2 regions of the Stenotrophomonas sp. ESTM1D_MKCIP4_1 genome follow, and region 1 is predicted to be linked to the other one. Evidence: riboswitches for the same ligand, from Rfam matches in the RefSeq annotation. Region 1 holds a riboswitch; the other holds the start of a gene.

Region 1 (15,661 bases):
AGGCAGGTTGGTGCAAGTCATGACAATCGCGCAGAGTTCCCTGAACAGGAACCTTATTCATGTACTGGTCAGTTCAATATTCAGGGTCGATTTCACCAGCAAACGGATAATTCACACCTGTCGACCGCCTCTTCTCTCCCTCTCTCCCGAGAGGAGGCGGCCGGCAAAACCAAAAATAATTAAAGGTGTGTCCCGATGAACAAGAATTCGCTGCTCGCCCTGGGTCTGCTGGCTGCACTGCCGTTCGCTGCATCGGCTGCTGACGGCCTGTCGTACAACTATGTCGAAGGCGGTTACGTGAACACCGATGCCAAGGGCGGCGACGCCGATGGCTGGGGCGTGAAGGGCTCGGTTGCAGTGCACCCGAACTTCTCGGTCTTCGCTGATTACAGCAAGCAGGAAACCGACACCTTCAAGAACGACGTTGACCAGTGGCGCATCGGCGCCGGCTACAACTATGGCATCGCACCGAACACCGACCTGGTGGCACGTGTTGCGTACCAGAAGTTCGACATGAAGCACGGCCTGGACTTCAACGGCTATTCCACCGAAGTGGGCCTGCGCACGGCATTTACCCCGAACCTGGAAGGCTACGCGCTGGCCGGTTACGAGGATTACAGCAAGAAGCACGGTATCAACCCGGAAGGTGAGTTCTACGGCCGCGTCGGCGCCACCGCCAAGTTCACCCCGAACTGGGGCCTGAGCGGCGAAGTGAAGCTGGCCAAGGCCGGCGATCGCGAGTGGTTCGTGGGCCCGCGCTTCACCTGGTAAGAACAGCAGTGCAGTAAAAGTGCGTTACCGGCGTGTGCTCTCTCTCTCTCTCCCGCACGCCACCCGAAGCCCGGCCTCGCGCCGGGCTTCTTTTTTTCCTGTCCCTCGCGACGGATGGATACCACCTTGGGCGGGTGCCGCTCTACTGTGGTGTGGCGCTACGAAGTGCAGTAGAGCCACGCCATGCGTGGCTGCGTAGCGCTCGGGCTGCCCCAGCCACGCATGGCGTGGCGCTCCCCGGCTTCCGGAAACCCCCGCCTGAAGTGTGCAGTAGAGCCACGCCACGCGTGGCTGCGCAGCGCGCTGGCTGCCCCAGCCACGCATGGCGTGGCGCTCCCCGGCTTCCGGAGAACCTCCGCCTGAAGTGTGCAGTAGAGCCACGCCACGCGTGGCTGCGCAGCGCGCTGGCTACCCAAGCCACGCATGGCGTGGCGCTACAGCTGTGCTTCCAGCTCGGCCAGCCGCTGCAACCGCCGCTGCCGGCGCCGTCCGGCCCAGGCGCCAGCCAACGCGGCGCCCAGCACCACGGCAGCGTTCAACCACAGATTCAGCGCCCACGTCTGCGGCGGCAGCGCGCCGGGGGCATCGGGGCCGGCCTGCATCGCATCGCGCGCCAGCAGCACCAGCCCGCCCCAGACTGCCAGTGACAGCCAGATGTTGAGCCGCCAGATCTGCATCGAGATGCGCGCGCGCTGGCGCTCGAAGGCCAGCAGTGCGGCCGGGGCCAGGCCATGGCTGCGCCACTGCCGCCGGCGTTGCACGAAGATCCAGCCCGCCACGGCCAGCACGAATACGATCAGGCCCCACAGCAGCCCAGGGGCGACCAGGTGGCGCGGGTCGAGCAGGGCGCGGACGCAGCTGCCCACCGCCATCGCCGTGACCAGCAGTTCCAGTGCCGAACGCAGGCGGATCCAGCGGCTGCGACGCGCGGCTTCGCGCTGCAGCGCGGCCACATCCACCGCCGGCAGGGTGGGCTGCTGCTGCCACAGCGCCTGCAGGTCGCTCCACTCGTTGCTGTCGGTAGCCGGGTTCATCGGGCGCCTCCCATCCGTTCGCGAAGTTGCCGACGTGCGCGGCTCAGGCGCTGGGCAACGGTGTTCTCTTCCAGTGCCAAGGCCTGGCCGATCTCGCGCTGCGAAAAGCCTTCCAGCGCCAGCAGCACCACCTGGCGCAGGCCCAGTGGCAGCTGCCGTACGGCCTGCAGCAGGCTGTCGTGCTGCTGGGCGCGCGCGGTGTGCTGCAGCGGGTCAGCATCCGGATCCGGCAGACGGTCATCCAGCGCACTGCTGCGATGGCGCTGTTCCCCGGCCAGTGCATCCATCGCGCGGTTGTGCGCGACCCGCGCAATGAAGGCACGCAGCGTGCCCTCTTCACCACGCCAGCGCGGCAGTGCCTGCCACAGGGCAATGCTGATTTCCTGCAGCAGGTCATCACGGCGGGCGGGCTCGCGCGCATAGCTGCCAGCCATGCGCACCAGCATCGGCCAATGCGCCTGCAGTACCCCGGCGATATCCATGGACAGCGTATTGCCCAACCGTGCCGCTCCTCAGCCAACGTCATCCGCGAACGCATCGCGGTAGACCCAATAGGATACGTAGCCGAGCAGCAGCAGGGGCAGCAGCAGCCATGGCTGGTAGGGCAGCGCGACCAGCAGCACCGCGTTGAGCAGCAGGTAGGCCCCGAGCGGGCGCCAGCCTGCGCGCAGCAGGCGCAGGTTGTCGCGCAGGGCCGTCGCGACCGTCATGCCATCCAGCAGTACACGCGGCACGGTGGTCAGCAGCAGCATGCCCAGCGGCAGGCCGCTGGCCAGCACCAGGCCAATCTGCAGGCGGCTGACCAAGCCCGCCAGCGTTGCGCTGTCGCCGACAACGAAGGCCATTGCCGCCGAGGGACCGGCCAGCACGCCGGCCATCGCTACCTGTCCAGCGAAGACCAGCGCCGAAAGCACGGCCAGCACTGCCACGGCCACCGGGCGCGCGCACAGGCGGCGGCCCGCCTGCAACGGCGCGAAGCGTCCGTCACGGACGAACGCATCCAGCATCAGCAGGGCCCACATCGAAAACAGCGGTACCACCAGCTTGGACAGCACCACGCCAGCCACCGGCACGCCGAACTGCAGCACGATCTCCACCAGCATCGGCAGCAGGGCCAGCAGGAACAGGCGCAGGGGCGCCCGCCGCAGCAGGCGCGCGCTCAGTGCCAGCCAGTGCAGCAGGCGCCGGGTGGGCCAGTGTCGGCGTGGCGGGGCGATGGGGGCGGCGATGTCCGTGGCGTGCATGCGGGCTCCAGGCGGGGTGTATTGGAGACTGAAGACGGGGCCAGCGAAGAAAACCTGACATCGGTTCCGTTGGAATCGCCCACGCGTGGCCACCGGCAATGCGCTTCAGTCGCGCCACGCCGTAGGGGGATGCATTCCTCAGCCACGCATGGCGTGGCGCTACTGCAGCTCCACCATCAGCAGGGGGTTCAGCTAGAATCGCCCGCACCTCGCCATGTGCGATGTGCCCGCCCCACGCCAGCAGGATGTTCCATGAATTCCCAGCCCGCCCCGATCACCGCCCTCAACCACACGCTCGACAACGAGCCGCAGCAGATCACCGCGCCGTTGACCCATTGCGCAGCGTTCCTGGTGCTGAAGGTCAAGGACGATGCCGATTCCATCGCCCGGGCGCGCGAGGTGCTGGGCAGCACCGATGACCTCATCAAGAACACCGCCATCCGCGAGATCGAGCGTACCTTCACCTGCAATGTGGCCATTGGCCACCGCGCATGGGCAGCGCTGGTGGGCAGCACGCCGCCGCGCGAACTGAAGCCGTTCCGCGAGATCAAGGGCGCTACCCACACCGCGGTGTCCACCCCGGGCGATCTGCTGTACCACATCCGCGCACGCACCCAGGATCTGATCGTGGCGTTCGAGCGCAATCTGCTGCTGGCCTTCGGCGATGCGGTGGAAACGGTGGATGAAGTGGCCGGCTTCCGCTACTTCGATGGCCGTGACCTGCTGGACTTCGTCGATGGCACGGCCAACCCGGAAGGGCTGTCCCTGCCGGAGGCCACGATCGTCGGCGATGAAGACCCGCAACATGCGGGTGGCAGCTACGTGGTGGTGCAGAAGTACCTGCACAACCTCGATGCCTGGCGTGCGCAGAAGACCGAGGCGCAGGAAGCGATCATCGGCCGCACCAAGCACAACAACATGGAACTGGACGATGCGCCGGCCGATGCGCAGAAATCGCACAAGACGCTGTGCACCATCGAAGATGCCGACGGCGAGCATGAGATCCTGCGTGACAACATGCCCTTCGCCAACCCTGGCCGTGGCGAGTACGGCACGTACTTCATCGGCTATACGCGCCGCCTGTGGGTGATCGAGACCATGCTCGAGCGCATGTTCATCGGCAACCCGGCACCGCTGCACGATCGCATCCTGGATTTCTCGACGGCCACCACCGGCGTGACCTTCTTCGCGCCCTCGCGCAAGGTGCTGGCCGACCTGGGCGGATGACCCCACGCCACGCGTGGATGTCTCTCTGGTAGATGCCAACTTGGTTGGCAGAAGCGCGCCAACCAAGGTTGGCGACTACCGGTAGATCCGCGCCATTACCGATGCGTGCGTGCTGCAGCGCTCCACGCACGCAGGCCATACACGGCCAGGCCCAGGAAGAACACGTACAGCGCCGCGGTCACGTGCAGCGACTTGAACAGGTACGTGCCCACATAGACCACGTCCACACCGATCCACACCCACCAGCAGGCCACGTGCCGGCGCGCCTGCCACCATTGCCCGACCAGGCTCAGCCCGGTCAGCAGGGCATCCAGCCAGGGCAGCGCTGCATCGGTGAAGCTGTGCATGGCCGCACCCAGGGCGATGCCGCCGCACACGCCGATGGCCAGGTCGCGCAGCAGTGTGCCGCGTGGCAGCGGCACGATGCGGATGCTGCCTTCATCGGCGGCGTGGCGGCGCCAGTTGAGCCAGCCGTAAACCAGGAAGCCACCGAAGGCCACCTGCAGCAGCGTGTCCGAATACAGCTTGGCCTCGGCGAACACCAGGCCATACAGCGCCACCGACAGCAGGCCCACCGGCCACGCCGCCAGCCGGCGCCGGGCCATCAGCCAGACGCCAAGCACGCTGCACAGCGCGGCGGTCCATTCGAGCAGGACGCCGCTCACAGTGCGAACGTCACCGACAGGCGTGCCTGTCGCGGTGCACCGGGGAACAGGTAGTAATCACCGCCGCTGCTGCCGGTATCGCGCCAGTAGAAGCGGTTGAACACGTTGTCCACCGACAGGTTCCAGGTGACGGCCCGTTCGTGCAGGCGATGCTGGAAGCGCAGGCCGGCATCGAACACCGAATAGTCCGGCGCGCGCACGCTGCCATCGGCACGGGCCACGTTGGCGCCGGCGTAGCGCCAGCCACCGGTCACGTCCAGGCCCTGCACGAAGGGCAGCGCGTAGGCCAGGTGCACGCTGGCCCGCACCTTGGGCACGTTCACCAGCTGATGGCCTTCATAGACCGGGGTGCCGGCATCGCGCGCACGCGCCTGCAGCACGCTGGCGCTGGCCACGATCTGCAGCGCATCGGTCAGCTGGCCATTGGCGGTCAGTTCCAGGCCGGTATGGGTCTGCGTGCCCTGCTGGACGAAGGTGTAGCCGGCGTCGCTGCCATCGGGCTGGGCGAACTGGTAGGGCTGGGAAATGCGGAACAGTGCCGCGCCCACGGTCAGCGTCTGCACCGGCACGTACTTCACTCCCACTTCCAGCTGCCGCGACTGCACGGCCGGCAGGAATTCATCGGCATTGGAGGTCCAGAACGGTGCTTCCTGGCCCAGCGAAATGCCGCGCACGTAGCTGCCGTACACATTGAGCTGGTCGTTGGCCTTCCACACCAGCGCGGTCTGCGGCAGGAAGCGCGACAGGCGGCTGTGCCGTTGCGGGGTGCCGCGCTTGTCATAGGCGCGCTCATCCAGGCGCACGAAGCGGCCACCGGCCAGCCACTGCCAGTCATCGCCGAAGCGGATGCGATCCAGCGCGAACACGGCGGTCTGGCGGCTGTCCAGGCGGCGTGCGGACGGGCCCGGCTGCAGCGGCGAAGGGTCGTATACCGGCACCTGCGCATCGTGGATGTTGGCGCTGCCCACGTACTCGTTGACGCTGGGGCGGCGATCAACGGTGCGGCGGAAGGTGTCGGCGCCGACCGTCAGCTCGTGGCCGATGCTGCCGGTGTCGAAGCGGCCCCGCAGTTCGGCGCGCGCCTGCTGGTTGCGGCGGGTGTCGTCCGGGCTGCGATAGTCGTAGATGTCGTAGTCGCCATTGGGCGCGAAATAGTTGCCCGGCACGCTGCCATCGGCGCACTGCGCGGTGTAGTAGCAGCCGTAGGCGAAGGCCACGTTGTCATCGATGACCGAACGGCTGTAGCCCACCGATACGCGCGACTGCCAGCGCTCGTTGAAATCGTAGGTGTGCAGGGCAGTGATGTTGGTGCTGGCGATATCCACCGGGCGCTGCCAGGGCTGGTAGCCGAGCAGGTGCTCGCGGTCGACGCCACGCGGCAGCTCGCTGGCCCCCAGCAGCTGGTAGCCGGACGCCGAACGCTGCGAGCTGGTCTGGTAGTTGGCATCCACTTCCAGCTTGCCGCGTTCGCCGATCAGCCAGTCCGCCGCCACCGAATAGAAATTGCGCCGGCCCTCGGCATGCTCGACGTAGGTTTCGCTGGCATCCCAGGCCGCATTGACGCGCACGCCGAACCGGGGCGTGATCCAGTGGCCGACATCGGCGGCGACATAGCGCGAGCCTTCCGAATCGGTGGCCAGGGTGACGTTGCGCACTTCGGCCGGACGCTTGCCCACGTAGTTGATGAGGCCGCCCGGAGCCATCACGCCTGCGGCCAGGCCGGCTTCGCCCTTGAGGATCTGCACCTCCTGCACGTTCTCCAGGGCCAGGCGCTGTTCGCCGGCAACGGCCAGGCCGTTGAAGCGGTAGCCGGTGGCCGCATCCAGGGCGAAGCCGCGGATGGCGATGTTCTGGTAGTAGCCGACCGGCGCGTAGGCATCGCCCAGCGAGGCATCGTTGCTGGCCAGTTCGGACAGCGAGCGTACCTGGCGTCGATCAAGGTAATCGCGGTCGAGCACGTTCACCGAGGCCGGCGTGTCCTGCCAGCTGCCGCCACCGAAGGCATTGGCGTGCGAGGTATCGCCGGCCGGTCTGCCGGCCTGCACGCGTACCGCTGCCAGTTCGGTCGGCGAGCGCTCGGCGGCGGTGGCGTCCACGTCGGGGGATGCCTCGGCTGCGCGGGCGTGCAGCGGCAGGGCGGCGCAGAGGGCAAGGGCGAGCAGGGTGGGGCGCAGGCAGCGGTTCATTCGGTTCGTCTTCTGACAACAAGGGAGACGAAGCGACGGCGCGCACGCGCACCCGCCCGGAGTGGGGGTGCGACTGCTGCTCAAAGCTCCCTACGCCGGTGCAAACCGGATCAGGTTCCAAGGGACTCTCTCAGCCTGGCAGATCCAGGCACCCCCGCTTCAGGTGACCATTTCACTACAAACGGTACGGATTTGCGAGCGGTGGGGGCCGCGAGGGGGTCAGAGCCCTTTGCTGCGCAAAGGGATCCGACCCCCTCGCGGACCCCACCTGCCCTTACGCCGCCGCGCGCAGCGCCTGCAGCAAGGCCTGGCCTGCCTTGGTGTGGAACCACGCCGCATGCCCCAGCAGGAAGGGTTTCCACGCCACGTCGGCGTTGGCGGTGGAGCCGGTGACGCCCTCGAAGTACTCCACCTCGGACAGCGCGAAGTCGAAATGGACCATCGGCAACAGGTCCGCCAGCAGCTGCACGCGGGCAGCCGACAGCGGCAGCACCTGGCGGTAGCCCTGCAGCAGGGCCAGGGCGATGTCGATGCGCACGGCACCGAGGCCGCGTTCCAGTTCCAGCCAGGCCACCGCGTTGCGTTCGATGGCCGTGGCCAGGTCGAACACGGCGCTGGTGGGCGAGGCCAGGCCGAAATCCAGCACCGTGGCCACCGCACCGTCGGCATCCCACAGCAGGTTGGAGACGTGCCAGTCGTTGTGTGCCCACAGCCGCGGCTCGTCGCGCAGGCGCGCCGCGAGGCCTGCGTGCCAGGGCAGCACCTCGGCGCGCAGCTGCGCCTGCCAGGGAATGCGTGCCAGGTAGCGGGCCAGGCAAGGCCGGTCCGGCAGCTGGCCCTGCAGTGCGGCGATGGGATCGTCGGCGCGGATCAGGTCGTCGCGGGCCACCAGGATGTGGGTACTGCGCTGGGGCGCCGCGTAGCTGGCCGACGCCTGGTGCAGGCCTGCGAGCATGCGCCCGGCCTGCAGCGCCTGGGCGGTATCGGTCAGCAGCGACCACGACACCGCGTCGCGATACAGGTCCGCGCCGGCTCCGGCCGCGTGCAGTTCATAGGTCCATGGCCCGTGTTCGACCGCAGTCGGGCCGTCCGCGCTGGCCAGCACCCGCACCACCGGCACGCCCTGTGCGGACAGGTGGGCAATGAAGCGGTGTTCCTCCTGCAGGCAGGCGGCGCTGCGCACGCTGTGATGGTGGCGCTTGATGAAGATCCTGCCCATTGCACCCTCGACGATCGCCGCCGCCGACAGCGGGCGCGGGCTGTGCCAGCGCAGTGTGCTGTCGGCCGCCAAGGCCGGGTACTGCGTGCACAGCCAGGCCACTTCGTCGGCGCTGATTGCCGGCCAGTCGGCAGCGACCTCGTCGTTGTTCAGGCCCTGCACGCGATGGGGGGAAGAAGTCATGCCGCAGCCGCTGCCGGGAAAGGAATCACCAAGGCTGCGCATTCAACGCCATGGGCGCTGACGACGCAACCTGCGCAGGCAGGAACGAAAACGGGCAGATCCAGGATCTGCCCGTTGCGATACCGCTCAACCGATGGCGCGCTTACCAGCCGCGATGGCGGCCGCGGTCGTGGTAATGGCGGCGGTCATGGCCCCGGTCGTGGTAGCCGCGGCTGTAGCCCCGGTTGTAGCCACGGTCATAACGACGGTTGTCGTAACGCCGGTCATAGCGGTTGTCGTGGCGGTCCTTGGTGGTCAGGTTGCCGATGGCACCACCGGCCACGGCACCACCGATGGTCGCGGTCGGGTCGCCATTGGAGATCAGATGGCCGGCCACACCGCCCACCACCGCACCGACGACGGTGCGCTTGTCCTTCCGCGACATCGCGCTGGCATCGCTGACCACGGCCACGCCGGCCAGCAGGGCCAGCGCCATTGCCAGGCCACGGAAGCTGATTGCGGACGTACTGATCATGTTCGGTTCTCCTGTCTGGGGCATGCCACGGTGGGCAGGGAGGGCGGGGGGCGCCCTGGCTGCCGTGATGTCCACGCTGGTCGTCCAACATTGTCGGAACATTGCGCGTGCCCACCGTGCGGCCTGCGTATTCATCTAGCGTCAAACGGCATGAAGCCAGCCTGAAAGTTCAATCGCCAGAGGGACAGGGTTCAGATTTTGCCGTCACGCAGGTAGTCGAACAGTTCGGCATCGCCCTTCAGGCCGAGCTTGAGCATTGCATCGCCTTTCTGCCGGCTGATGGTGCTGACGCTCTTGTGCAGCTGCAGGGAGATTTCCTTGACCGTCATCCCGGTGCCGAGCAGCCGCAGCACTTCCACTTCACGCGGCGATAGCGGCTTGCCATCGCCTTCGCGCATGCGCCAGCTTCCGGCTTCTTCCACGCGCTCGCGCAGGCTGCGGCTGATGTAGGACTGGCCGCGATAGACCGTCTGGATGGCCTGCGGCAGTTCCTCCATCGACGAACTCTTGTCGACCAGGCCCAGCACGCCCGAATCGAGCACCATGCGCAGGATGGCCAGGTTGTTGGACACGCTGAGCATCAGCACCGGCAGGTCCGGGTAGCGGCGGCGGATCATGCCGATCATCGCGAAGCCATCGGCCTGCGCACTGCCGGGCATCGAATAGTCGGTCACCAGCATGTCGCAGGGCTGGCTGGCCAGCAGGGCCATCAGGGCCTGCACGCCATCGGCCTCGCCCACGACCCGGCCGACGCCGCTGGATTCGATCACGGCTCGGGTACCGATGCGTACGACGGGGTGGTCGTCTGCGATGATGATGCGCAAGGTCATGCTCTAGTATGGCCTTTCGGGCAGTGCCGGCCGCGAGCGGCGCGGTACCGGGCGGGTTTCTGGGAGAACGTCGCAGATGGGGAACCGGGCAATGCGTGGATGGGTCCTTGTGCTGGGGCTGCTGGGCCTGTCCACGCTGGCACAGGCCGAGCCGGGACCGTTGCCCTTGACCCCGCCGCAGCGCCAGTTCCTGGCCGCGCACCCGGTCATCATTGCGGGCCAGTATGACAGTGGTTGGCCCCCGTTCGAGGCCCTGCAGCAGGGTCAACCGGTGGGCCTGGGGCCGGATTACCTGTCGCTTCTGGCTCGTCAGCTGGGGGTGGAGGTTCAGTTTCGTCGTTACCCGGACTGGAATTCAGTGCTGGATGCGACATGCCGTGGCGAAATCGACGTAGTGATGAACGTCGCGTTCAGTGCCGAACGCGCCCGCTGCATGGACTACACGCGCGCCTACGTGGAAGCGCCGCTGGCGATGGTGGGGCGGCCGGGTGACCTGCGCGCATCCGAAACGCCGGACCTCGATGGACTGCGGGTGGTCATCGAGCAGGATTTCATGACCGCCCCGCAGGTGCGTGCCCGTTTTCCGCGTGCCCGACAACTCGTCGCAACTGACACGCAGACCGCGCTGCATATGGTCAGAGACGACAAGGCGGATGTATTCATCGGCAATGCCTACGTCGCAACCGAGCTGATCGCCCTGCAGAAGATCGACGGCGTGGTGATGCTGCGGCCCAGCGATCTGCCACCCGAGCGCCTGCATTTCGGAGTTTCCCATGGCGCCCATCCGCTGGCCGAAGCGCTGGATGTGGCTCTGGCAGGGACCAGTCCCTCGCAACGCGATGCACTGACGCAGCACTGGCTGCCGCCCCTGAAGTGGTCCACATCGGCCCAGCTTGCCCTCAGCCAGGCCGAGAAGCGCGTACTGCAGGAGCCGTTGAAGATTGGATTCGCACCCAACGCGGCGCCTTTGTCCTTCGCCGGTGAGGACGGCCAGCCCGACGGGCTGACCAGCGGCTACCTGCAGCGCTTGCAGCAGGCCGGGGCCACCCTGCAGATCGATCCCAGCCATGACTGGTTCGATGTCCGCGAGAAGGCCAAGCGCGGCGAACTGCAGGCGGTCATCGGCATTCCGATCGATTCCCGTTACCTGGGGCCGGGCTGGGTCTTCAGCCAACCCTTCATCAGCGTGCCCAATGTCATCGTCACCCCCCAGCGCAGCCCGGTGATGCTGGGCCTGGCCGATCTGCAGGGCAAGCGGGTGCTGCTGTCCGACCCGGAACGGGTGCGTGGCTACGTGCTGCAGCAGGCGCCGCAGGCCCGCATCATTCCGGCACGCAGCGCAGAGCAGGCACTGCAGCGGCTGGCCGATGGCGAAGCCGATGCCTACGTGGGCAACCTGGCACTGGTCGACCAGCTGATGCGGACCCGTTTCCCCGGGCGCCTGCAGATTGCCGCGCCGGCCAACTTCAACGACGAGCTTGCGCTGGCGGTGGATGCGCAGCACGGCGTTCTTGCCACCACCTTCGACCGCCTGCTGCTGCAGATGACGCCCCGCGAGCGTGATGCCCTGCGTGACCGCTGGCTGGCTGCCGAGTACCAGCATGACGTGCAATGGAGTGCGCTCCTGCACTGGGGCGTGCCCGCGCTGCTGGTGCTGCTCACCGCGGGGCTGGTGTACGCGCTGGGGAGATGGCGGCTGCGCAGGGAAGTAGCGGGGCGACGCGATGTCGAGCAGCGCCTGGCCGATGTGACCGACAACCTGCCGGCCATCGTCTACCAGGCACGTCGCGCTGCCGATGGCACGCTCAGCTTTCCCTTCATCGCCGGCGACGTCCATGCACTGTTCGGCATATCCCGGCAGCAGGCGATGGACGATGCCAACCTGCTGCTGGAACGCATCGACGAGGAGGACCGTCCAGTGGTGCTGCGGGGCACCGACCAGGCCGCGCGTGCGTTCTCGTCCTGGTCATTCGAGTTCCGGGTGAACACCCCCGAAGGCATCACCCGCTGGGTGCGCAGCCAGGCCCATCCGTATGCCGCAGAAGCGGGTGCGGTCACCTGGAGTGGTTACTGGGTGGATGTCAGCGAAGCGCGCGCGCAGGCCGATGCGCTGGCGGCGGCCAAGGTCGAGGCCGAAGAGGCGGTGGAAGCCAAGGCCCGCTTCCTGGCAACCATGAGCCACGAGATCCGCACGCCGATGAGCGGTGTGCTGGGCATGCTGGAAGTGCTCTCGCATTCGCCCCTGGACCAGGAACAGCAGCGCATCATCGGGGTGATCGAAGACTCCGCGCAGATGCTGCGGCAGATCCTGGATGACATCCTCGATTACTCGCGCATGGAAGCGGGGGCACTGCGCCTGGCGCCGGTGCCGATGCCGCTGCGGCCGCTGCTGGAAAGCGTGTGCCGGCTGCTCTCGGCGCAGGCAACCGCGCGTGGCCTGGCCCTGCAGGTGGACATCGATCCGCGGCTGGCACAGGCACACGAAGTCGATGGCGTGCGCCTGCGGCAGATCGTCTTCAACCTGCTCAGCAATGCCATCAAGTTCACCGCGCAGGGCAGCGTGCGCCTGCAGGTGGATGTGCTGGGAGCCACCACCGAAGACGGCAGCCAGCCACTGCGGCTGACCGTGTCCGACACCGGCATCGGCATCGCCGACGATCAGATTCCACATCTGTTCGCGCCGTTCGCCCAGGCCGGCGCGCACATCCAGCGGGAGCACGGAGGCACCGGCCTGGGCCTGAGCATCTGCCACCGGCTGGTGCAGAAGATGGGCGGCGAGATCTCCCTGCACAGCGTGCTGGGCGAAGGCACGCGGGTGGATGTGCTGCTGTCGCTGGTGGAAGCACGTGCGGATGATGTGCAGGCGCTGCTGTCCGAACAGGAACAGACCGCCCTGCTGCCACCGGCGCTGCGCCAGGCGCGCGTGCTGGTGGTGGAGGACCACCCGACCAACCAGGCGATGATGGACTGGCGCCTGCAGCAGCTGGGCGTGCCGCATGTGCTGGTGGATGACGGCCAGCAGGCGCTGGACCGCCTGTCGGTCGAGGAATTCGATCTGGTGATCACCGACTGCCGCATGCCGGTGCTGGATGGCTTCGCCTTCGCCCGCCTGCTGCGCGAGCGTGAAAGCCGCAGTGGTCTGCCACGCCTGCCGATCATCGCGCTGACCGCCAGTGTGCTCAACGATGACGCACGGCGCTGCCGTGAGGCCGGCATGGATGACGTGCTGGCCAAACCGCTGTCGCTGGCCACGCTGCGCCAGGCACTGCTGCGCTGGCTGCCGCAGGCGGCGGCGCTGGACGTGCCGGTACCGCAGGAGGCACCGGCAGCGCCCGCCGAGGGCACCACCACGCAGGAACTGCCCGATCTGGCCGCCCTGCAGCAGCGGTTCGGTTCCCTGCAGGTGGCCACCCAGCTGCGCGACAGCCTGCTGCAGGCCACGGCCACGGACATCGCCCAGCTGCAGCGGGCGCTGGGTGAAGGTGATCGCGCCAGCACGATCCAGCAGCTGCACCGCATGGGCGGCGCGCTGGGTTCGGTGGGCGCGCGTGGCCTGGCCGACCGCGCGGCGGCGCTGGAACAGCAGCTGCAGCAGGCCAGCGATGCCGATGCGGCGCCCGTGCTGCGGCAGGTGGGTCAGTTCGTGCAGCAGCTGCAGCAGCAGCTGCAGCGCCTGGCCAGCTCTACGGCGGGCTAACGGGCCGCCTGTTCCTGCAGGTAGGCAATCACCCGCGCACGCCGCTCGGCACTGGGGAACGCGTTGTACATGCGCGTGCCCGGCACCACGTGGGTGGGCGACTGCAGAAAGGTGTCCAGCGTCTGCGCGCTCCACACGAAGCCGGCGCGGCGCATGCCGTCCGAATAGGCATAGTCGGGCAGGCTGCCGGCGCGGCGGCCGATCACCCCATGCAGGTTGGGGCCGAAGCGATGGATGCCGCCGGCTTTGACCGTGTGGCAGCCGGCGCAGATCTCGAAGGCCTGCTGCTGGGCCTGCAGGCGGGCCTGTGCAGGCGTCAGCGGTGCCGGTGGCGTGCGCTGGCAGGCCGCAGTGGCCAGGGTGAGGATCAGCAGCAGGGGCAGGCAGGCACGCATGGGCGGGCAGGATAACGGCCTGCCCGCGGCAACGGGCTGCGACAGGGCGTCGCAGCCCCGTGCCATCACATGCCCGAGTAGTTCGGGCCGCCGCCGCCCTGCGGGGTCACCCAGACGATGTTCTGGGTGGGGTCCTTGATGTCGCAGGTCTTGCAGTGCACGCAGTTCTGCGCGTTGATCTGCAGGCGCGCGCTGTCGCCTTCGCCGACGAACTCGTAGACACCGGCCGGGCAGTAGCGTGCTTCCGGGCCCGCGTATTCGGCCAGGTTCACCTTCACCGGAATGCTGGCGTCCTTCAGCGTCAGGTGGCTGGGCTGGTTCTCGTCGTGGTTGGTGCTGCTCAGGAACACCGAACTGAGGCGATCGAAGGTGAGCACGCCATCGGGCTTGGGGTAGGCGATGCGCGTGTGCCTGGCCGCCGGTTCCAGGCAGGCGTGGTCCGGGGTGCTGTGGCGCAGGGTCCACGGCGGGTTGCGCACGCCCAGCTTGGGCAGCAGCCACTGCTCGATGCCGGTCATCAGCGTGGCCACGGTCTGGCCCTTCTTGAACCACTGCTTGAAGTTCTTGGCCTGCTGCAGCTCGGTGAACAGCCAGCTGGCCTCGAAGGCCTTCGGATAGGCGTCCAGTTCATCGTGCTGGCGGTCGGCGGCCAAGGCATCAAAGGCGGCATCGGCGCACAGCATGCCGGTCTTGATCGCGGCGTGGCTGCCCTTGATGCGGCTGACGTTGAGGTAACCGGCTTCGCAACCGACCAGCGCACCGCCGGGGAACACCGTCTTCGGCAGCGACATCAGGCCACCGGCGGTGATGGCGCGGGCGCCGTAGCCGATGCGGGTGCCGCCCTCCAGGTGCTTGCGGATGGACGGGTGGGTCTTGAAACGCTGGAATTCCTCGAACGGGCTCAGCCACGGGTTCTTGTAGTCCAGGCCGACCACATAGCCGATGGCGACCTTGCCGCCGTCGGCGTGGTACAGGAACGCGCCGCCGTAGGTGTCGTTGTCCAGCGGCCAGCCGGCGGCGTGCACCACCAGGCCCGGCTCGTGCTTGGCCGGGTCGATCTGCCACAGCTCCTTGATGCCGATGCCGTAGGCCTGCGGGTCCTTGCCTTCATCCAGCTTGAAGCGCGCGATGAGCTGGCGGCCGAGATGACCGCGCGCCCCTTCGCCGAAGATCGTGTACTTCGCGTGCAGCGCCATGCCGCGCTCGAAGGCCGGGCCGATGCTGCCGTCCTTTTCGATGCCCATGTCGCCGGTGGCCACGCCGATCACTTCGCCGCTTTCGCCGTACAGCACCTCGGCGGCGGCGAAGCCGGGGAAGATCGCCACTTCCAGCGCTTCAGCCTGCTGCGCCAGCCAGCGGGTCACTTCACCCAGGCTGATGATGTAGTTGCCTTCGTTGTGGAAGCACTCCGGCAGCAGCGCGTTGGGCGTGCTGCGCGCGCCGGTTTCGCTGAGGAACAGGAATTCATCGCGGGTGACTTTCTGCTTCAACGGCGCGCCGCGCTCGGCCCAGTCCGGGAACAGTTCGGCCAGCGCACGCGGGTCCATCACCGCACCGGAGAGCACGTGTGCACCCGGCTCGGAGCCCTTTTCCAGCACGCACACCGACAGTTCGCGGCCGGCTTCCACCGCGCGCTGGCGCAGGCGGATGGCGGTGGCCAGGCCGGCAGGACCGGCGCCGACGATCACCACGTCGA
Region 2 (15,661 bases), 1.1 Mb from region 1:
TTTCCGAGCCCGGCACCACCAGCATGCGCACGCCGTCGGCCACGTGGCGGCCACGCAGTACCTGCGCCACCTCGCGCATGTCGCTCAGGCGGCCGTTGGTGCACGAGCCGACGAACACCACGTCCACTGGTGTGCCGGCCAGCGCCTTGCCCGACTGGAAGTGCATGTAGTCCAGGCCCTTCTGCGCGGCGGCATCGTTGGCGGCAGGAATCGGCGCATCCACGGCGATGGCGGTGCCCGGGTGCGTGCCCCAGGTCAGGGTCGGGCGGATGTCCGCGGCGTCGATGTGCACTTCGCTGTCGAAGCGTGCACCCTCATCGCTGCGCAGCTGCTGCCAGCGTGCCACGGCGGCATCGAAATCGGCGCCCTTGGGGCCGCGCGGGGTGTTGGCGACGAAGTCGAAGGTGACCTGGTCCGGCGCCACCATGCCGGCGCGCGCGCCGGCCTCGATCGACATGTTGCACAGGGTCATGCGCTGTTCCATGTCCATCGCTTCGATGGTGCTGCCGCGGAACTCGATGACATGGCCGGTGCCGCCGTTGACGCCGATCACGCCGATGATGTGCAGCACCACGTCCTTGGCACCGACGCCGGGCGCCAGCGCGCCATCAACGGTGATCGCAAAGGTTTTGGCCTTGCGCTGCAGCAGGCACTGCGTGGCCAGCACGTGGCCGACTTCGCTGGTGCCGATGCCGAAGGCCAGCGAACCGAAAGCGCCGTGGGTGGAGGTGTGGCTGTCACCGCAGACGATGGTCATGCCCGGCTGGGTGAAGCCCTGTTCCGGGGCGATGACGTGGACGATGCCGCGGTTGTCCGAGGCCATGTCGAACAGTTCGATGCCGTACTCGGCGCAGTTGCGCGCCAGGGTGGCCACCTGCGCCTCAGAGGCGGCGCTGGCATAGGGCAGCTTGCCGTCCGCACCGGCCGGCAGGGTCGGCGTGGAGTGGTCCATGGTCGCCTTGGTGCGGTCCGGGCGACGCGGCGCCAGGCCACGCGCACGCAGTTCGGTGAACGCCTGCGGCGAGGTGACCTCGTGGATCAGGTGCAGGTCGATGTACAGCACGGCGGGGGCGCTGTCGGATTCGGGAACCACCACGTGGGCGTCCCACAGTTTGTCGTACAGGGTGCGGGGTGCGGAAGTCATGCGTATGCCTGGCAGAAGTACGAGATAACAAACATCAGTAAAGAAAATGAAACGGTCAAGTCAGCGACGGCGGGCGAGCACGCGCAGGCGCACATAATCGGCCAGGGGCTGGCCGGCCGCATTGCGCGGCAGGTCGTCCAGCAACGCCGCAGCGGCCTCGCGCACGTTGGCGCGGGCATCGGCCGGCAGATCGTCCAGCAGCGGTGCGGCGAACACGCGCAGCCAGCCGGTCACGCCGCTGGGCAGGGCGGTCGGGCGCGGCGTGGTCTCGATCAGCTGCACCTGGAAGCCATGCTGGCGCAGGCGGTCGGCGTAGGCATCGGCGGTGGGGAAGTACCACTGGAATGCGCTGGCGCCGTGGCCATGGGCGGCGCGTGCGGCCTGCACTGCGGCGATGATCGTGGCCACATTGCCATGGCCACCGAATTCGGCGACGAAGCGGCCACCGGGTCGCAGGGCGCGGCGCACGCCTTCCAGCACGCGGTCCGGGTTGCCCATCCAGTGCAGCGCGGCATTGCTGAAAACGGCATCGAATTCGTCAGTGAAGGTCAGCGCGTGGCCGTCCATCACTTGTGCATCGACGCCGCGCGCGCGGGCGGCATGGATCAGTTCCGGCGATGCATCCACGCCGTGGATGCGCGCGCCGCTCAGGGCCAGTTCGGTACTGAGGACGCCATCGCCACAGCCCAGGTCGAGGATGCGCTCACCCGCGCGCGGATCGAGCAGGCGCGCGACCGCGCCGCCGAGCAGCGGCACGAAGCCGGCATCGATCGCATAGTCCTGGGCATTCCACTGTTGGCCGGCGGCCGGGGTGGGGGTGTCGAAGGCACTCATCTCAGCTTCCTCAGGCAGTGGCGGCGGTCGGGGTTTCGGTGTTGCTGGCAGCGGCCTGGCGCTGGCGCAGCAGGCGGTTGGCGACGTCCAGCCAGGCCAGCGCGGAGGCTTCGATGATGTCCTTGCTGGTGCCGGTGCCGTCGTACTCCACGCCTTCGTGGCGCACGCTCAGGTTGGCTTCGCCACGCGCATCGGCACCGATGCCGACGCTGTGCACCTGGTAGCTGTCCAGCTGCAGCTGCACGCCGGTGGCCGAAGACAGTGCGCCAAACAGCGCATCGACCGGGCCGTCGCCCTGCGCGGTTTCGGCCACGCGGTTGCCTTCCGGGTCCGACAGTTCGACCAGGGCGTTGGCACGGCTGCCGACATCGCTGATGGTCATCGAGGCCAGGCGGTAGCCCTGGGAATCCGCGCCGCCCTGCATCAAGGTCTGCAGGTCGGCATCGGTGACCACCCGCTGCTGCTCGCACAGGCCCTTGAACTGCTCGAACACCAGCTTCAGTTCGTCCTCTTCCAGCCAGAAGCCCAGCGCACGCAGGCGCGATTCGACGGCGGCGCGGCCGCTGTGGCGGCCCAGCACCATCTGCGAATCTTCCCAGCCCACATCTTCCGGGCGCATGATTTCGTAGGTGCCGCGGTGGCGCAGCATGCCGTGCTGGTGGATGCCCGATTCATGGGCGAACGCATTGGCACCCACGATGGCCTTGTTGCGCTGCACCGGCATGCCTACCAGGCGCTGCAGCAGCTGCGAAGTGCCGACGATGCGCGGGGTGTTGATCGCGGTGTCCTGTTCGTAGAACGCCTGGCGCACCTTCAGCGCCATGGTGATTTCTTCCAGCGAGCAGTTGCCGGCGCGCTCGCCGATGCCATTGATGGTGCACTCGACCTGGCGCGCGCCGCCCTCGATGGCGGCCAGCGAATTGGCCACGGCCAGGCCCAGGTCGTTGTGGCAGTGCGCGCTGAAGATCACGTTGGCTGCGTTCGGGACGTCGGCCACGCCGGCGATCACCTGCTGGAACATCGCGCGGATCTCTTCCGGGGTGGTGAAGCCCACGGTGTCGGGCAGGTTGATGGTGGTGGCACCGGCGGCGATGGCCACGCGGGCTACTTCAACCAGATAGTCCAGCTCGGTGCGGGTGGCATCCTCGGCCGAGAATTCCACATCGTCGATGTACGAGCGCGCCAGCGTCACATGCTTGTGCACCGATTCCAGCACCTGCTCGCGGGTCAAGCGCAGCTTGTGTTCGCGGTGCAGCGGGCTGGTCGACAGGAACACGTGCAGGCGCGGGCTGACCGCTGCTTCCAGGGCGCGTGCGGAGGTTTCGATGTCGGCCTGCAGGCAGCGCGACAGCACGGCCAGGGTCAGGCTCGGGCGGCGCAGCTCACGGCCGATCAGGGCCATCGCTTCGCGGTCGGACTGCGAGCTGGCCGGGAAGCCGGTCTCGATGATGTCCACGCCCAGTTCGTCCAGCGCACGCGCCATCACCAGCTTCTGCGGCGGGCTCATGCTGCAGCCGGGGGACTGCTCGCCGTCACGCAGGGTGGTGTCGAAGATGCGGATGCGCGGGGTGGTAATTCGTTCGATGGTGGTCACAGGGAAATCTCCTCGACAGCGGGCGCGACGGCTTGCAGGTTGGAAGGGGAAGAGGTGGGGGAGGCGGGGGCGCTGGCCTTGCTGGGCGAGCGCGGGGTTTCACTGCGGCGCCGGCGCGGTTTGCGCGGCGGCCGGGGGCGGATGTCAGTGAGCAGGCCGGCCAGGACGCCGGCATCGATGTTGCCGCCGGAGACCACCGCGCACTTGCGGCGGCCCGCCACGCGACGGCCAGCGGCCAGGGCCAGCGCACCGGCACCCTCGGCGATGATGTGTTCTTCCAGGGCCAGGCGGACCAGGGTTTCGCGCAGCTCGGCTTCGCGCACGATCACTACATCGTCCAGCAGCGAGGCACACAGGCGGCGGGTCAGGTAGCCGGGCACCTTCACCCGCACGCCATCGGCCAGCGACGGCACCGGGGCGATCTCGTCGACGTCGCCACGGATCGCGCGGGCCATGGAATCCACGCCCTCGACCTGCGCGCCGATGATGCGCACGCCCTGCGATTTCAGGGCCAGCGCCACGCCGGAAGCCAGGCCGCCGCCACCGATGGGCACGATCACCACGTCCAGTGCATGCGGGGCCAGTTCGATGCCGACCGTGCCCTGGCCAGCGATCACGTCGGCATCGTCGAAGGCGGACAGGAAACGATAGCCATGGCGCTGCGCCAGTTCGACGGCGAAGGCAAAGGCCTCGTCGTAGCTGTTGCCATGCTGGCGCACGGTGGCGCCCCAGTGGGCGACGCCTGCGATCTTGGTGGCCGGTGCGCCATGCGGCATCACGGTGATGGCGGGCACGTCCAGGCGGTAGGCGGCCCAGGCGACGCCCTGGGCATGGTTGCCGGCCGAGGCGCAGATCACCGGGCGGGTGTCGCCGCGCTCGCGGCCGGCCAGCAGCGCATTCAATGCGCCGCGCACCTTGTAGGAACCGGTGCGCTGCAGGTTTTCCAGCTTCAGCCAGGTACCGAAACGCTCGGCATGGTGCAGCGGGGTAGGCGGCAGGAAGCGGCGCAGGCGGGCCTGCGCAGCCAGTACATCGGCAACGCTTACGTCGCCGACATCGCTTTCCTTGCTGGCATCAGCGGCCGGCATGGGCCACCAGCGGGGTGCCGGCGAGCGCCGGGCGCGGGCACGGGCGACGAAGAAGACGCCTCCGTGCCGGCACCGTGGTCGCTACGGTACGGGTGTTCATCAGGCAGCTCCTTCCACGGGCGTCAGCTGTACCGACACGCAGTCGTAGATCTTTTCCATCTGCCGGCACAGGGTGTCCGGCGGCCGCTGGCCATCGACCACCAGCTGCAGGTGCCAGCGTCCGTCATCGGCGGCCACCGGCGCGCCGTTGATGGCGCGCGGGGCGAAGCCGCGGCGCTCGGCCATGCCGATCACACGCAGCAGCGCGCCTTCGGCCGGGTGCAGCACCAGGTCAAGCCGGTATTGCATTGGGGGTCTCCTGGCGGGCGTGGGCGGGGTTGCTTTCCAGCATGGTGCTGTTGGCGGTGTTGGGCGGCACCAGCGGCCACACATTGGCGCGGGCGTCGATGGCCACGTGCAGCAGGGCCGGGCCCGGTTCGGCCAGCAGTGCGGCCAGGCCACCTTCCACGTCGTCGCGGTTGTCGATGCGGCTGGCGGCGATGCCGAACACCTTGGCCAGGGCCACGAAGTCCGGGTTGTCGGACAGGTCGATCTCGCTGTAACGCTCGGCGAAGAACAGTTCCTGCCACTGCCGCACCATGCCCAGCGAACTGTTGTCCAGCAGCACGATCTTCACCGGCAGGCGGCAGCGGGCGATGGTGGCCAGCTCCTGCACGTTCATCATGAAGCTGCCATCGCCGGACACCAGCACCACGGTGCGATCGGGGCAGGCGAACTGCGCCCCCATCGCCGCCGGCAGGCCGAAGCCCATGGTGCCCAGCGCGCCACTGGTCAGATGGTTGCGCGGGTGATTGAAGCGGCAGTGCTGGGCCACCCACATCTGGTGCTGGCCGACATCGCAGGCGATGACCGTATCGGCCGGCGCCACTTCGCTCAGACGCTTCAGCAGCGCCGGAGCGTAGATGTGCTGGCCGGGCGCGTCGTAGCGGGCGGCAAAGCGGTCGCGGTGCTGGGCACAGCGCTTGCGCCATGCATCCTGGTGGGCCTTAAGGGAGGGGAAGGCCGCACGCAGGGCACGGATGGCATGGCTGACATTGCCGGGCACCGCGACATCGGCGCTGCGCAGTTTGGAGATCTCGTAGGCGTCGGCGTCGATGTGGACGACACGGGCGAACGGCGCGAACTCGGCCAGCTTGCCGGTGGCGCGGTCATCGAAGCGCGCACCCAGCACCAGCAGCAGGTCGCTTTCCTGCACCGCCATGTTGGCCGCGCGGGTGCCGTGCATGCCCAGCATGCCCAGCGACTGCGGGTGCTGCGGCGGCAGTGCGCCCAGGCCGCGCAGGGTCATCACCGTGGGGATGGCGCTGGCCTCGACGAAGTCGCGCAGATCCTGCACGGCCTCGCCCAGGGCAATGCCACCGCCGGCGTAGACCACCGGCTTCTCGGCGGCGGCCAGCGCGGCGATGGCCTCTGCGATGGCGGCATCGGCCGCTGCTGCCGGCGGCTGGACACTGGCCGGCACGTGCGCAGGCAGGTGGCTGGCATCGGCCAGCTGCACATCCTTCGGCAGGTCGATCAGCACCGGGCCGGGGCGGCCCTCGCGCGCAATGCGGAAGGCATCGGCCACCACGCGCGGCAGGTCATCGACACTGCGCACCAGCCAGCTGTGCTTGACGATGGGCAGGGTCAGGCCGAACACATCCAGTTCCTGGAAGGCGTCGGTGCCCAGCAGCGGTGTACCGACCTGGCCGGTGATGCAGACCATCGGCACCGAATCCAGCATCGCATCGGCGATGCCGGTGACCAGGTTCGACGCGCCGGGGCCGGAGGTGGCCACGCAGACGCCAACCTGGCCACTGGCGCGGGCGAAGCCATTGGCTGCCAGCGCCGCACCCTGCTCGTGGCGCACCAGGATGTGCTTCAGCGACGAATCCACCAGCGCGTCGTAGAACGGCATGATGGTGCCGCCGGGATAGCCGAACAGCGTACGGACGCCCTCGGCCTCCAGCGCCTGGGTCAGCCAGCGCGCGCCGTTGGGCGGCGCGCTGCGGTGTGTGGGAGAGTTCATGGGGGAACCTTGCAAAGCGGGTGGGGGAGGGCCGCGTGGTTACGCGGCCTGTCCTTGCAACCAGACCATCTTGGCGCGCAGTTCCTTGCCCACCTTTTCGATCGGGTGCTCCAGGTCGGCCTGCTTGAACTTGTTGTAGTTCGGCAGGCCCGCTTCGTACTCGGCCACCCAGTTCTTGGTGAAGGTGCCGTCCTGGATGTCCTTCAGGACTTCCTTCATGCGCTCCTTGGTGCCGGCGTCGATGACGCGCGGGCCGCTGACGTAGTCACCGTACTGGGCGGTCTCGGAGATGAATTCCAGCATGCGCGAGATGCCGCCTTCGTAGAACAGGTCCACGATCAGCTTCAGTTCGTGCAGCACTTCGTAGTAGGCGATTTCCGGCTGGTAGCCCGCTTCGACCAGCGTCTCGAAGCCCGCCTGCACCAGCGCCGAGGCACCGCCGCACAGCACGGCCTGTTCGCCGAACAGATCGGTTTCGGTTTCTTCCTTGAAGGTGGTCTGGATCAGGTTGGCGCGGGCGCCGCCCAGGCCGGCGGCGTAGGCCTGGGCATGCTGCGCCGCCTTGCCGCTGACATCCTGGTAGACCGCCCAGATGCACGGCACGCCACGGCCGATCTCGTACTCGCGGCGCACCAGCGCGCCCGGGCCCTTCGGCGCAACCAGCACCACGTCCAGGTCGGCGCGCGGCTCGATCATGCCGTAGTGCACGTTCAGGCCATGGGCGAACAACAGGCAGGCACCCTGCTTCATGTTCGGCGCCAGCACCTCGTTGTAGAGCTTCTTCTGCACCATGTCCGGGGTCAGCACGGCGACCAGGTCGGCGTTCTTCACCGCCTCGGCCGGCGCCACCACGGTGAAGCCGTCGGCCTGGGCCTTGGCCTCGGTCGGGCCACCCGGACGCAGCCCTACCACCACGTCGAAGCCGGATTCGCGCAGGTTCAGTGCGTGGGCGCGGCCCTGGCTGCCGTAGCCGATGACGGCGATCTTGGTCTGGGGCAGGTCGTTGGTGCTCATGGGGGAGGTTCCTTGCGTGGGAAGAAAAAGACGGCCGGCAGTCGAAGTGACGTACCGGCCGGTCAGGGGAAAACGGTGGGGGAGGCGCCGGGCATCGCACGGGCACAGCCACCACGAGGCGTCGTGGTGTGGCAGGTCCGGGTTTTGCAGTTGGCGGTGTTCATGGTGGTTGCGTCTGAAACCAGGTCTTGAAATGAAAAAACCCGCACCGGGGCGGGTGCGGGTTTTTGATGAGTTCCGGTGTGTCTGTTGCTTACACGCTGGCTCGTCCCGCACCTGTAGGTTGGGTAATAAGTACGAGCACAAGAATCGAACGCAGCGAGGCGGCGCCGCTGTCGGCGGCTTCAACGTGGGTTCGCAGTGGCGTGGTGTGGTGCAACATGTGATCGAGAGAAACATGGCCCATTCGGCAGTGTCAACCCTCGCAACCGATTTTTTTTTGGTTTCCGCTGCATCCGGCGCAATCGCTTGTGGCGCAAGGATGGTTGCTTCTGAAAATGTTTCGGTGAACCCGAATTCACTCTTTTCAGGGGGGTGTTTGCGCGGGAATGAGGGGGTTGTTGTGTTCGACCCCGGCTGCTCCCGCCGCGGTGCCCAGGCGCCCATGACCTCTGCCCGATACCGCATGCAGGCCGCAGCGGCGAAGATCGGGGACCACCCTTCCATCGGAAACCGACCGTGTCCCGACGTATTGCCCGTTCCCTGCTGGCCGCCGCCCTGCTGTCCGCCCTGCCGACCGTGTCCTTCGCCGCCGATCGCATCACCGGCCAGACCTTCGCCACCCGCTCGGAGGTGATCGCCCCGCACGCCATGGCTGCCACCTCGCAGCCGCTGGCCACCCAGGTCGCGCTGGATGTGATGAAGGCCGGTGGCTCGGCGGTGGATGCCGCCATCGCCGCCAATGCCACGCTGGGGCTGATGGAGCCGACCGGCAACGGTGTTGGCGGCGACCTGTTCGCCATCGTCTGGGATCCCAGGACGCAGAAGCTGTACGGCTACAACGGGTCGGGCCGTTCGCCGAAGTCGCTGACCCTGGCCGAGTTCCAGCGCCGCGGACTGAAGGACATTCCGGCCACTGGCCCGCTGCCGGTGTCGGTGCCCGGCGCGGTCGACGGCTGGTTCGCGCTGCATGAACGCTTTGGCCGCAAGCCGATGGCCGACAACCTGGCCCCGGCCATCCGCTATGCCCGTGAAGGCCATCCGGTGGCCGAAGTGATCGCCTACTACTGGGACCGTTCGGTACCGAAGCTGTCCAGGTACCCCGGTTTCAGCGAACAGTTCACCATCAACGGCCACGCCCCGCGCAAGGGCGAGATGTGGAAGAACCCGAACCTGGCCAATACCCTGCAGCAGATTGCCGACGGCGGCCGCGATGCCTTCTACAAGGGCGCCATTTCCCACACCATCGGCGATTACTTCAAGGCCAACGGTGGCTACCTGAGCTACCAGGACATGGCCGACCACCATGGCGAGTGGGTCGAGCCGGTCAGCAGCAACTACCGAGGCTATGACGTGTGGGAGCTGCCGCCCAACAGCCAGGGCATCGCTGCGCTGCAGATCCTCAACGTGCTGGAAGGCTACGATTTCTCGAAGATTCCGTTTGGCTCGCCCGAGCACGTGCACCTGTTCGTCGAAGCCAAGAAGCTGGCCTTCGCCGACCGTGCGCGCTTCTACGCCGACATGGCCTTCCAGCCGGCACCGGTGCAGAAGCTGATCTCGAAGGACTACGCCGCCCAGCGCCGCGCGCTGATCTCGATGGACAAGGCGCTGAAGGAAGTGCAGCCCGGCACGCCCAAGCAGTTGGAAGAGGGCGACACGATCTACATGACCGTGGCCGACGCCGACGGCATGATGGTGTCGCTGATCCAGTCCAACTACCGCGGCATGGGCAGCGGCATGGCGCCGCCGGGGCTGGGCTTCATCCTGCAGGACCGTGGCGAGATGTTCGTGCTGCAGAAGAACCATCCCAACGGCTACGCGCCTGGCAAGCGTCCGTTCCAGACCATCATCCCCGGTTTCATCACCAAGGATGGCAAGCCGTACGCCAGCTTCGGCGTGATGGGCGGCGCGATGCAGCCGCAGGGGCACGCGCAGATCGTGATGAACCTGGTGGACTTCGGCATGAACCTGCAGGAAGCCGGCGACGCGCCGCGCATCCAGCACGAGGGGTCGACCGAACCTACCGGACAGGCGACGGCGATGAGCGATGGCGGTGAGGTGAACCTGGAAACGGGCTTCCCGTACGAGACGGTGCGTGCGCTGATGCGCAAGGGGCATCGCATCGTGTTTGCCGACGGCCCGTATGGTGGCTACCAGGCGATCATGCGTGATCCGGAAAGCGGGGTGTACTACGGCGCTTCGGAGAGCCGCAAGGACGGGCAGGCGGCGGGGTACTGAGTCTCCCGACCAACGGGCGCAGCCCACTCTGCGGTGGGGCGTGGGCGCGGGATCATGTGATTGGGCCGGGCGGGTGGGTTGGTCGGGGGACGCCGTGAATCCGTCCCTGGAGGCTTGGCAGCCGCATCCATGCGGCTGACACCCCCGCCCAACCCACCCGCCCGGCCACGGACAGTTTCCGTGGCCGCCACCGCAGGAAAAGAAAAAAGAAGAGCAAGAGCAAAGGCAACAGCAACAGCACAGCCGTGCGCTATGGATGGGGTCGGATCCGTTTTCCGCAGGAAAACGGATCCGACCCCTTCTCGTTTTCCGATACACCTCATCCACGCATGGCGTGGAGAACCAACCGTCACCGGGAAACTGTCGGGGGTGGGGCGGTGTGGGGGACAGGACCGCAGGCGCCATGGATGGCGCCTACGAGCCCCCATGGACGGGTTTACGGCGTGTCCTGCCCACCCACACGGCCCCGCCCAACCAGCAGCAACCCAGAGCCGCTTTTGAATTTGACCGTTGCACTTGCTTGAAAAAGCGGTGCAGCCGCAGGCTGCAAAACACCCTCAATCCTGATCCTGCGCGCGTGCGGCCTCCGCCTGGGTCACTTCCTGCGCCGCCATCTCGCGTGCGATCCACGCATCGATCATGTGCCGCTGGCGCTGCGCCTGCCGTCGCTCCCGCGTGTACTCCTGGTCCAGTACCCGGTACAGCGACACCATCACCAGCACCATCAGCAGCGCGAACGGCAGTGCCGCGATCGTGATCATGCCCTGCAGCGCATCCAGGCCGCCTGCCAGCAACAACGCCGCTGCGATCAGCGCAACGGCGATACCCCACGCCAGCTTGCGCTTCAGGGGCGGATCGCCCGCCTCGTCGGTGGACATGCTGGCCAGCACCAGCACGGCCGAATCCGCCGAGGTCACAAAGAAAATCATCAGCAGTACCAGCGCGACGCATGACAGCAGCAGGGGCAGCGGCATGCTGTCGAACAAGGTGAACAGCACCGTTTCATACCCGTTGCCCAGCGCCTGCACCAGATCGGCATGACCGAAGATCTGCGACCACAATGCAGTGCCGCCGAACACGGAGAACCAGAAGAAGCCCAGCAGCGTCGGCGCAAGCACCACGCCCACCACGAACTCGCGAACGCTGCGGCCACGCGAGATGCGCGCGATGAACGAACCCACGAACGGCGCCCAGGAAATCCACCAGGCCCAGTAGAAGATCGTCCAGTCGGCCACCCACGTGCTGCCCGAGAACGGCGACATGCGCAGGCTCATGGTCACCAGCTGGTTCAGGTAGGAACCCAGCGTGGTCGTGAACGTATCGAAGATGAAGCCCGTCGGCCCCAGCACCAGCAGGATCGCCGCCAGCAGTGCAGCCAGGGCCAGATTGAAGTTGGACAGCCACTTCACCCCGCGTTCCACGCCGCTGGCGGTGGAGGCCATGTACAGCACGAACGCCACCGCGATGATGGTCATCTGCACCGCAACGGTTGCCTGCAGGCCGAAGACGCGCTCGACGCCGGCGGCGATCTGGATGGTGCCGAAGCCCAGCGTGGTGGCCACACCGATGGCAGTAGCCACCACGGCGGCGACGTTGACCGTCTTGCCGATCCAGCCGCGATGGTGGCGGCCGATGATCGGTTGCAGCATGTCACTGACCAGGCCGCGGCCATTGCGGTTGAACTGGAACCATGCCATGGCCAGACCGATCAGTGCATAGATGGCCCACGGGTGCAGGCCCCAGTGGAAGAATGCATAGCGCATCGACGCGCGCGCGGCATCCATGCTCTGCGGCTCCAGGCCTTCAGGGGGCTTGCTGAAATGCGAGATGGGTTCGGCTGCGCCCCAGAACACCAGGCCGATGCCCATGCCCGCTGCGAACAGCATCGACATCCAGCTGGCACGCGAGAACTCCGGCTCGGCATCTTCGCCGCCGATGCGCAGGTTGCCGAAGCGGCCGAAGGCCAGGTACATCAGGAAGGTCAGTGCGAGGAACACGACCAGCAGATAGAGCCAGCCGACGCTGCGGATGACATCGGCCAGCACCGACTGCACCACGCTGTTGAAGGGGCCTGGCGCGAAGCCGGCCAGCAGCACCAGTACCAGCACCAGCGCGATGGAAATGCGAAACACCATGAAGGAGCTTCTCCGATCAAGGGATTGAGGGGAGCGAGCCAGAGCTTGCAGCGAGGGCCGCACGGGCGGCAGAAGGAACCGGACGTAACGACACGGTGCCTCTGCACGTTACTGAACGCGATGTCATCGTTCCGTTAACGAGACGGGGTCAGAGCCCGTTGCGTGGCAACGGGATCTGACCCCGGATCTCTGGAATGGCAGGGGTCGGACCCCGTTGCTCTGCAACGGGCTCTGACCCCGGATCACCGCACTGTGCTCTAATGCGCGCCAAGAAGCGGGGGTACCGCGGCCTGGTGGCCGCGGTTGAGATAGTCCCTTGGAACCTGATCCGGTTCATACCGGCGTAGGGAAGCTTTGCAGTGCTGCCGTGCCCGGAGTCCGCCCAAGGACCGTCCGGGCGCGGTGCGCAGTGCGCCGCCGCTTCGTCCCTGACCTTCCTGGACGATGCCCGATGAACGCACAGCCTTCCAACCTGCAGCAGCAGGCCCAGCAACTCTCCACGTCGGTGACCCGGCCCATTCCCGGTTCGCGCAAGATCCATGTGCCGGGTTCACGGCCGGACCTGCGCGTGCCGATGCGCGAAATCGCGCTGACGCGCACGCCGGCACTGTTTGGTGGCGAAGAGAACGCGCCGGTCACGGTCTATGACACGTCCGGCCCCTACAGCGATCCCGATGCCCGCATCGATCTCTCCGCAGGCCTGCCGGCGCTGCGTCGCGCCTGGGTGGAAGAGCGTGCCGATACCGAGCAGCTCGATCGCTTGAGTTCTGCCTTCGGCCGCAGCCGTGAGCAGGATGCGAAGCTTGATGCCGTGCGCTTCCCGGCGCGCAGCCTGCCGCGACGTGCACGTGCCGGTGCGAACGTCACCCAGATGCATTACGCACGGCGCGGCATCATCACGCCGGAAATGGAATTCGTCGCCATCCGCGAGAACCAGCGCCTGGAAGCGATCCAGGATGCGGCGCTGCTGCAGCAGCATCCGGGGCAGTCCTTCGGTGCCGCCATCCAGAAGATCATCACCCCGGAGTTCGTGCGCGATGAAATCGCACGCGGGCGCGCGGTGCTGCCCAACAACATCAACCACCCGGAAAGCGAGCCGATGATCATCGGCCGCAACTTCCTCACCAAGATCAACGCCAATATCGGCAACAGCGCGTTGTCCTCGGGCATCGCCGAAGAGGTGGAGAAGCTGGTGTGGGCGATCCGCTGGGGCGGCGACACGGTGATGGATCTGTCCACCGGCAAGCACATCCATGAAACGCGCGAGTGGATCATCCGCAATTCCCCGGTGGCGATCGGTACCGTGCCGCTCTACCAGGCACTGGAAAAGGTCGACGGTCGCGCGGAAGCGCTCACCTGGGACATCTTCCGCGACACGCTGATCGAACAGGCCGAGCAGGGCGTGGACTACTTCACCATTCACGCCGGTGTGCTGCTGCGCTACGTGCCGCTCACCGCGCAGCGCGTGACCGGCATCGTCAGTCGTGGCGGGTCGATCATGGCCAAGTGGTGCCTGGCGCACCGGCAGGAGAACTTCCTGTACACGCATTTCGAGGAGATCTGCGAAATCATGAAGGCCTACGACGTGACCTTCTCGCTTGGTGACGGTCTGCGCCCGGGGTGCATCGCCGATGCCAACGACGCGGCGCAGTTCGGTGAACTGGAAACGTTGGGTGAGCTGACGAAGATCGCGTGGAAGCACGATGTGCAGACCATGATCGAAGGGCCCGGCCATGTGCCGATGCAGCTGATCAAGGAAAACATGGACAAGCAGCTGCGCGAATGCGGTGAAGCGCCGTTCTACACGCTGGGGCCGCTGACCACCGACATTGCGCCGGGCTATGACCACATCACCAGCGCCATCGGTGCGGCGATGATCGGCTGGTATGGCACGGCGATGCTCTGCTACGTCACCCCGAAGGAACACCTGGGCCTGCCCAACCGCGAGGATGTGCGCGACGGCATCATGGCCTATCGCATTGCCGCGCACGCGGCGGACCTGGCCAAGGGCCATCCCGGTGCGCAGGTGCGCGACAACGCACTGAGCAAGGCGCGTTTCGAGTTCCGCTGGGAAGACCAGTTCCATCTTGGCCTCGATCCGGAAAAGGCCAAGGCGTTCCATGATCAGACGCTGCCGAAGGATGCACACAAGCAGGCGCATTTCTGCTCGATGTGCGGCCCGCACTTCTGCTCGATGAAGATCACCCAGGACGTGCGCGATTACGCCGAGGCGGGGTGGCAGCGGTAGCACCAGGCACTTTCCTGCTCCCTGCCGTGCATGACGTTGCCGGCCAGTGGCCGGCACGACCGCACGTGGATGCAGCACCGGCTATGCTCGCGCCCATCACCCAGGGGAAGGACACCATGCCCGTTGCCATCACCACCCGCTGGCTGGCCATCGCCCGCCGTCATCCTTCCGCCTGGCTGCTGGGGGCGCAGTTGATCGCCGTGCTGTTGTACCCGGCGCTGGACGACACGGCGGGCGGTCGCGCCGCGCTGGGCGTGTTCGGCATGGCGGTGCTGGGGCTTGCACTCTGGGTGGTGCAGCGCAGCCCGCTGGGCACATGGCTGGCGTTGGTGCTTGCCATTCCGTCGGTCGTTTTTTCCATCGCCGCCGCGCTGCTGGAGCGGCCGGCGCTGGGCACCACCGCGCAGCTGCTGGAAAGTCTTCTGTATTTCTATACGGCCGGCGCGTTGATTGCCTACATGCTGCAGGACCATAAAGTCACGCGCGATGAACTGTTTGCGGTTGGGGCAACGTTCACATTGCTTGCGTGGGGATTCGCATTCGCGTTCGCCGTGTGCCAGCAGTGGTATCCAGGCAGTTTCCAGGGCAGCGAAGCGGGCCCTCAGCGCACGTGGATGGAACTGCTTTATCTGAGCTTCAGCTTGCTGTCAGGAGTAGGGCTCAGCGATGTCGTACCACTGCATCCGCAGGCTCGCGCATTGGTCATGCTGGAGCAGTTTTCAGGCGTTATGTACGTTGCGCTGGTGGTGTCGCGGCTGGTCGGATTGACCATGATCCGGCGTATCTGAAAATGAACCCCAGCTAAAAATTTCGCGCCCAAGCGGGCGCGAATGATGTTGCTGCTTATGTGAATGCGTCGGCGAGAGAGAGCCTGATGTCGACCACGCGTAGGCGAGGTAACCTGCATAGGCTAATATTCGCCCGCTTCGTTTTTTTTGCGGTATGCGCCGATGCTTTTTGCGGAATCTGGCTTCTCGCTGTGCCTCGGACAGATGTGTGTCGATCGGCAGTTGTTTCCGTGGCCCGTTTCAGACCTGTAGCAGTAGATGACCAGCGAAACCCAGCCGCCTGAAGCCGACCGCATACGGATCGGCGATTGCACCGTGACGTTGTCCTCCCGTGAGGTCGAGGTCGTGGGT

What was found. A riboswitch is a leader RNA that binds a small molecule or an ion and turns the genes downstream of it on or off. The one in region 1 is predicted to bind thiamine pyrophosphate.
Region 2: another riboswitch for thiamine pyrophosphate. It lies ahead of thiC (phosphomethylpyrimidine synthase ThiC); the one in region 1 lies ahead of C1924_RS00930 (TonB-dependent siderophore receptor).

What each region holds. Positions count from the first base shown of each region.
Region 1 is NZ_CP026004.1:210,700-226,360, forward strand. It holds gene C1924_RS00900 (Ax21 family protein) at 196-771, shown strand; gene C1924_RS00905 (hypothetical protein) at 1,206-1,805, opposite strand; gene C1924_RS00910 (sigma-70 family RNA polymerase sigma factor) at 1,802-2,305, opposite strand; gene C1924_RS00915 (hypothetical protein) at 2,318-3,049, opposite strand; gene C1924_RS00920 (Dyp-type peroxidase) at 3,302-4,276, shown strand; gene pnuC (nicotinamide riboside transporter PnuC) at 4,372-4,929, opposite strand; gene C1924_RS00930 (TonB-dependent siderophore receptor) at 4,938-7,127, opposite strand; TPP riboswitch at 7,198-7,293, opposite strand; gene C1924_RS00935 (phosphotransferase) at 7,402-8,529, opposite strand; gene C1924_RS00940 (glycine zipper 2TM domain-containing protein) at 8,672-9,043, opposite strand; gene C1924_RS00945 (response regulator transcription factor) at 9,235-9,873, opposite strand; gene C1924_RS00950 (transporter substrate-binding domain-containing protein) at 9,950-13,570, shown strand; gene C1924_RS00955 (c-type cytochrome) at 13,567-13,965, opposite strand; gene C1924_RS00960 (electron transfer flavoprotein-ubiquinone oxidoreductase) at 14,031-15,661, opposite strand, start outside.
Region 2 is NZ_CP026004.1:3,573,280-3,588,940, reverse strand. It holds gene leuC (3-isopropylmalate dehydratase large subunit) at 1-1,144, opposite strand, end outside; gene C1924_RS16365 (class I SAM-dependent methyltransferase) at 1,205-1,978, opposite strand; gene C1924_RS16360 (2-isopropylmalate synthase) at 1,989-3,572, opposite strand; gene C1924_RS16355 (threonine dehydratase) at 3,569-4,660, opposite strand; gene C1924_RS16350 (ACT domain-containing protein) at 4,760-5,008, opposite strand; gene ilvG (acetolactate synthase 2 catalytic subunit) at 4,992-6,728, opposite strand; gene ilvC (ketol-acid reductoisomerase) at 6,768-7,742, opposite strand; gene ggt (gamma-glutamyltransferase) at 8,421-10,139, shown strand; gene C1924_RS16330 (BCCT family transporter) at 10,697-12,274, opposite strand; TPP riboswitch at 12,541-12,642, shown strand; gene thiC (phosphomethylpyrimidine synthase ThiC) at 12,726-14,522, shown strand; gene C1924_RS16320 (ion channel) at 14,639-15,310, shown strand; gene C1924_RS16315 (winged helix-turn-helix domain-containing protein) at 15,569-15,661, shown strand, end outside.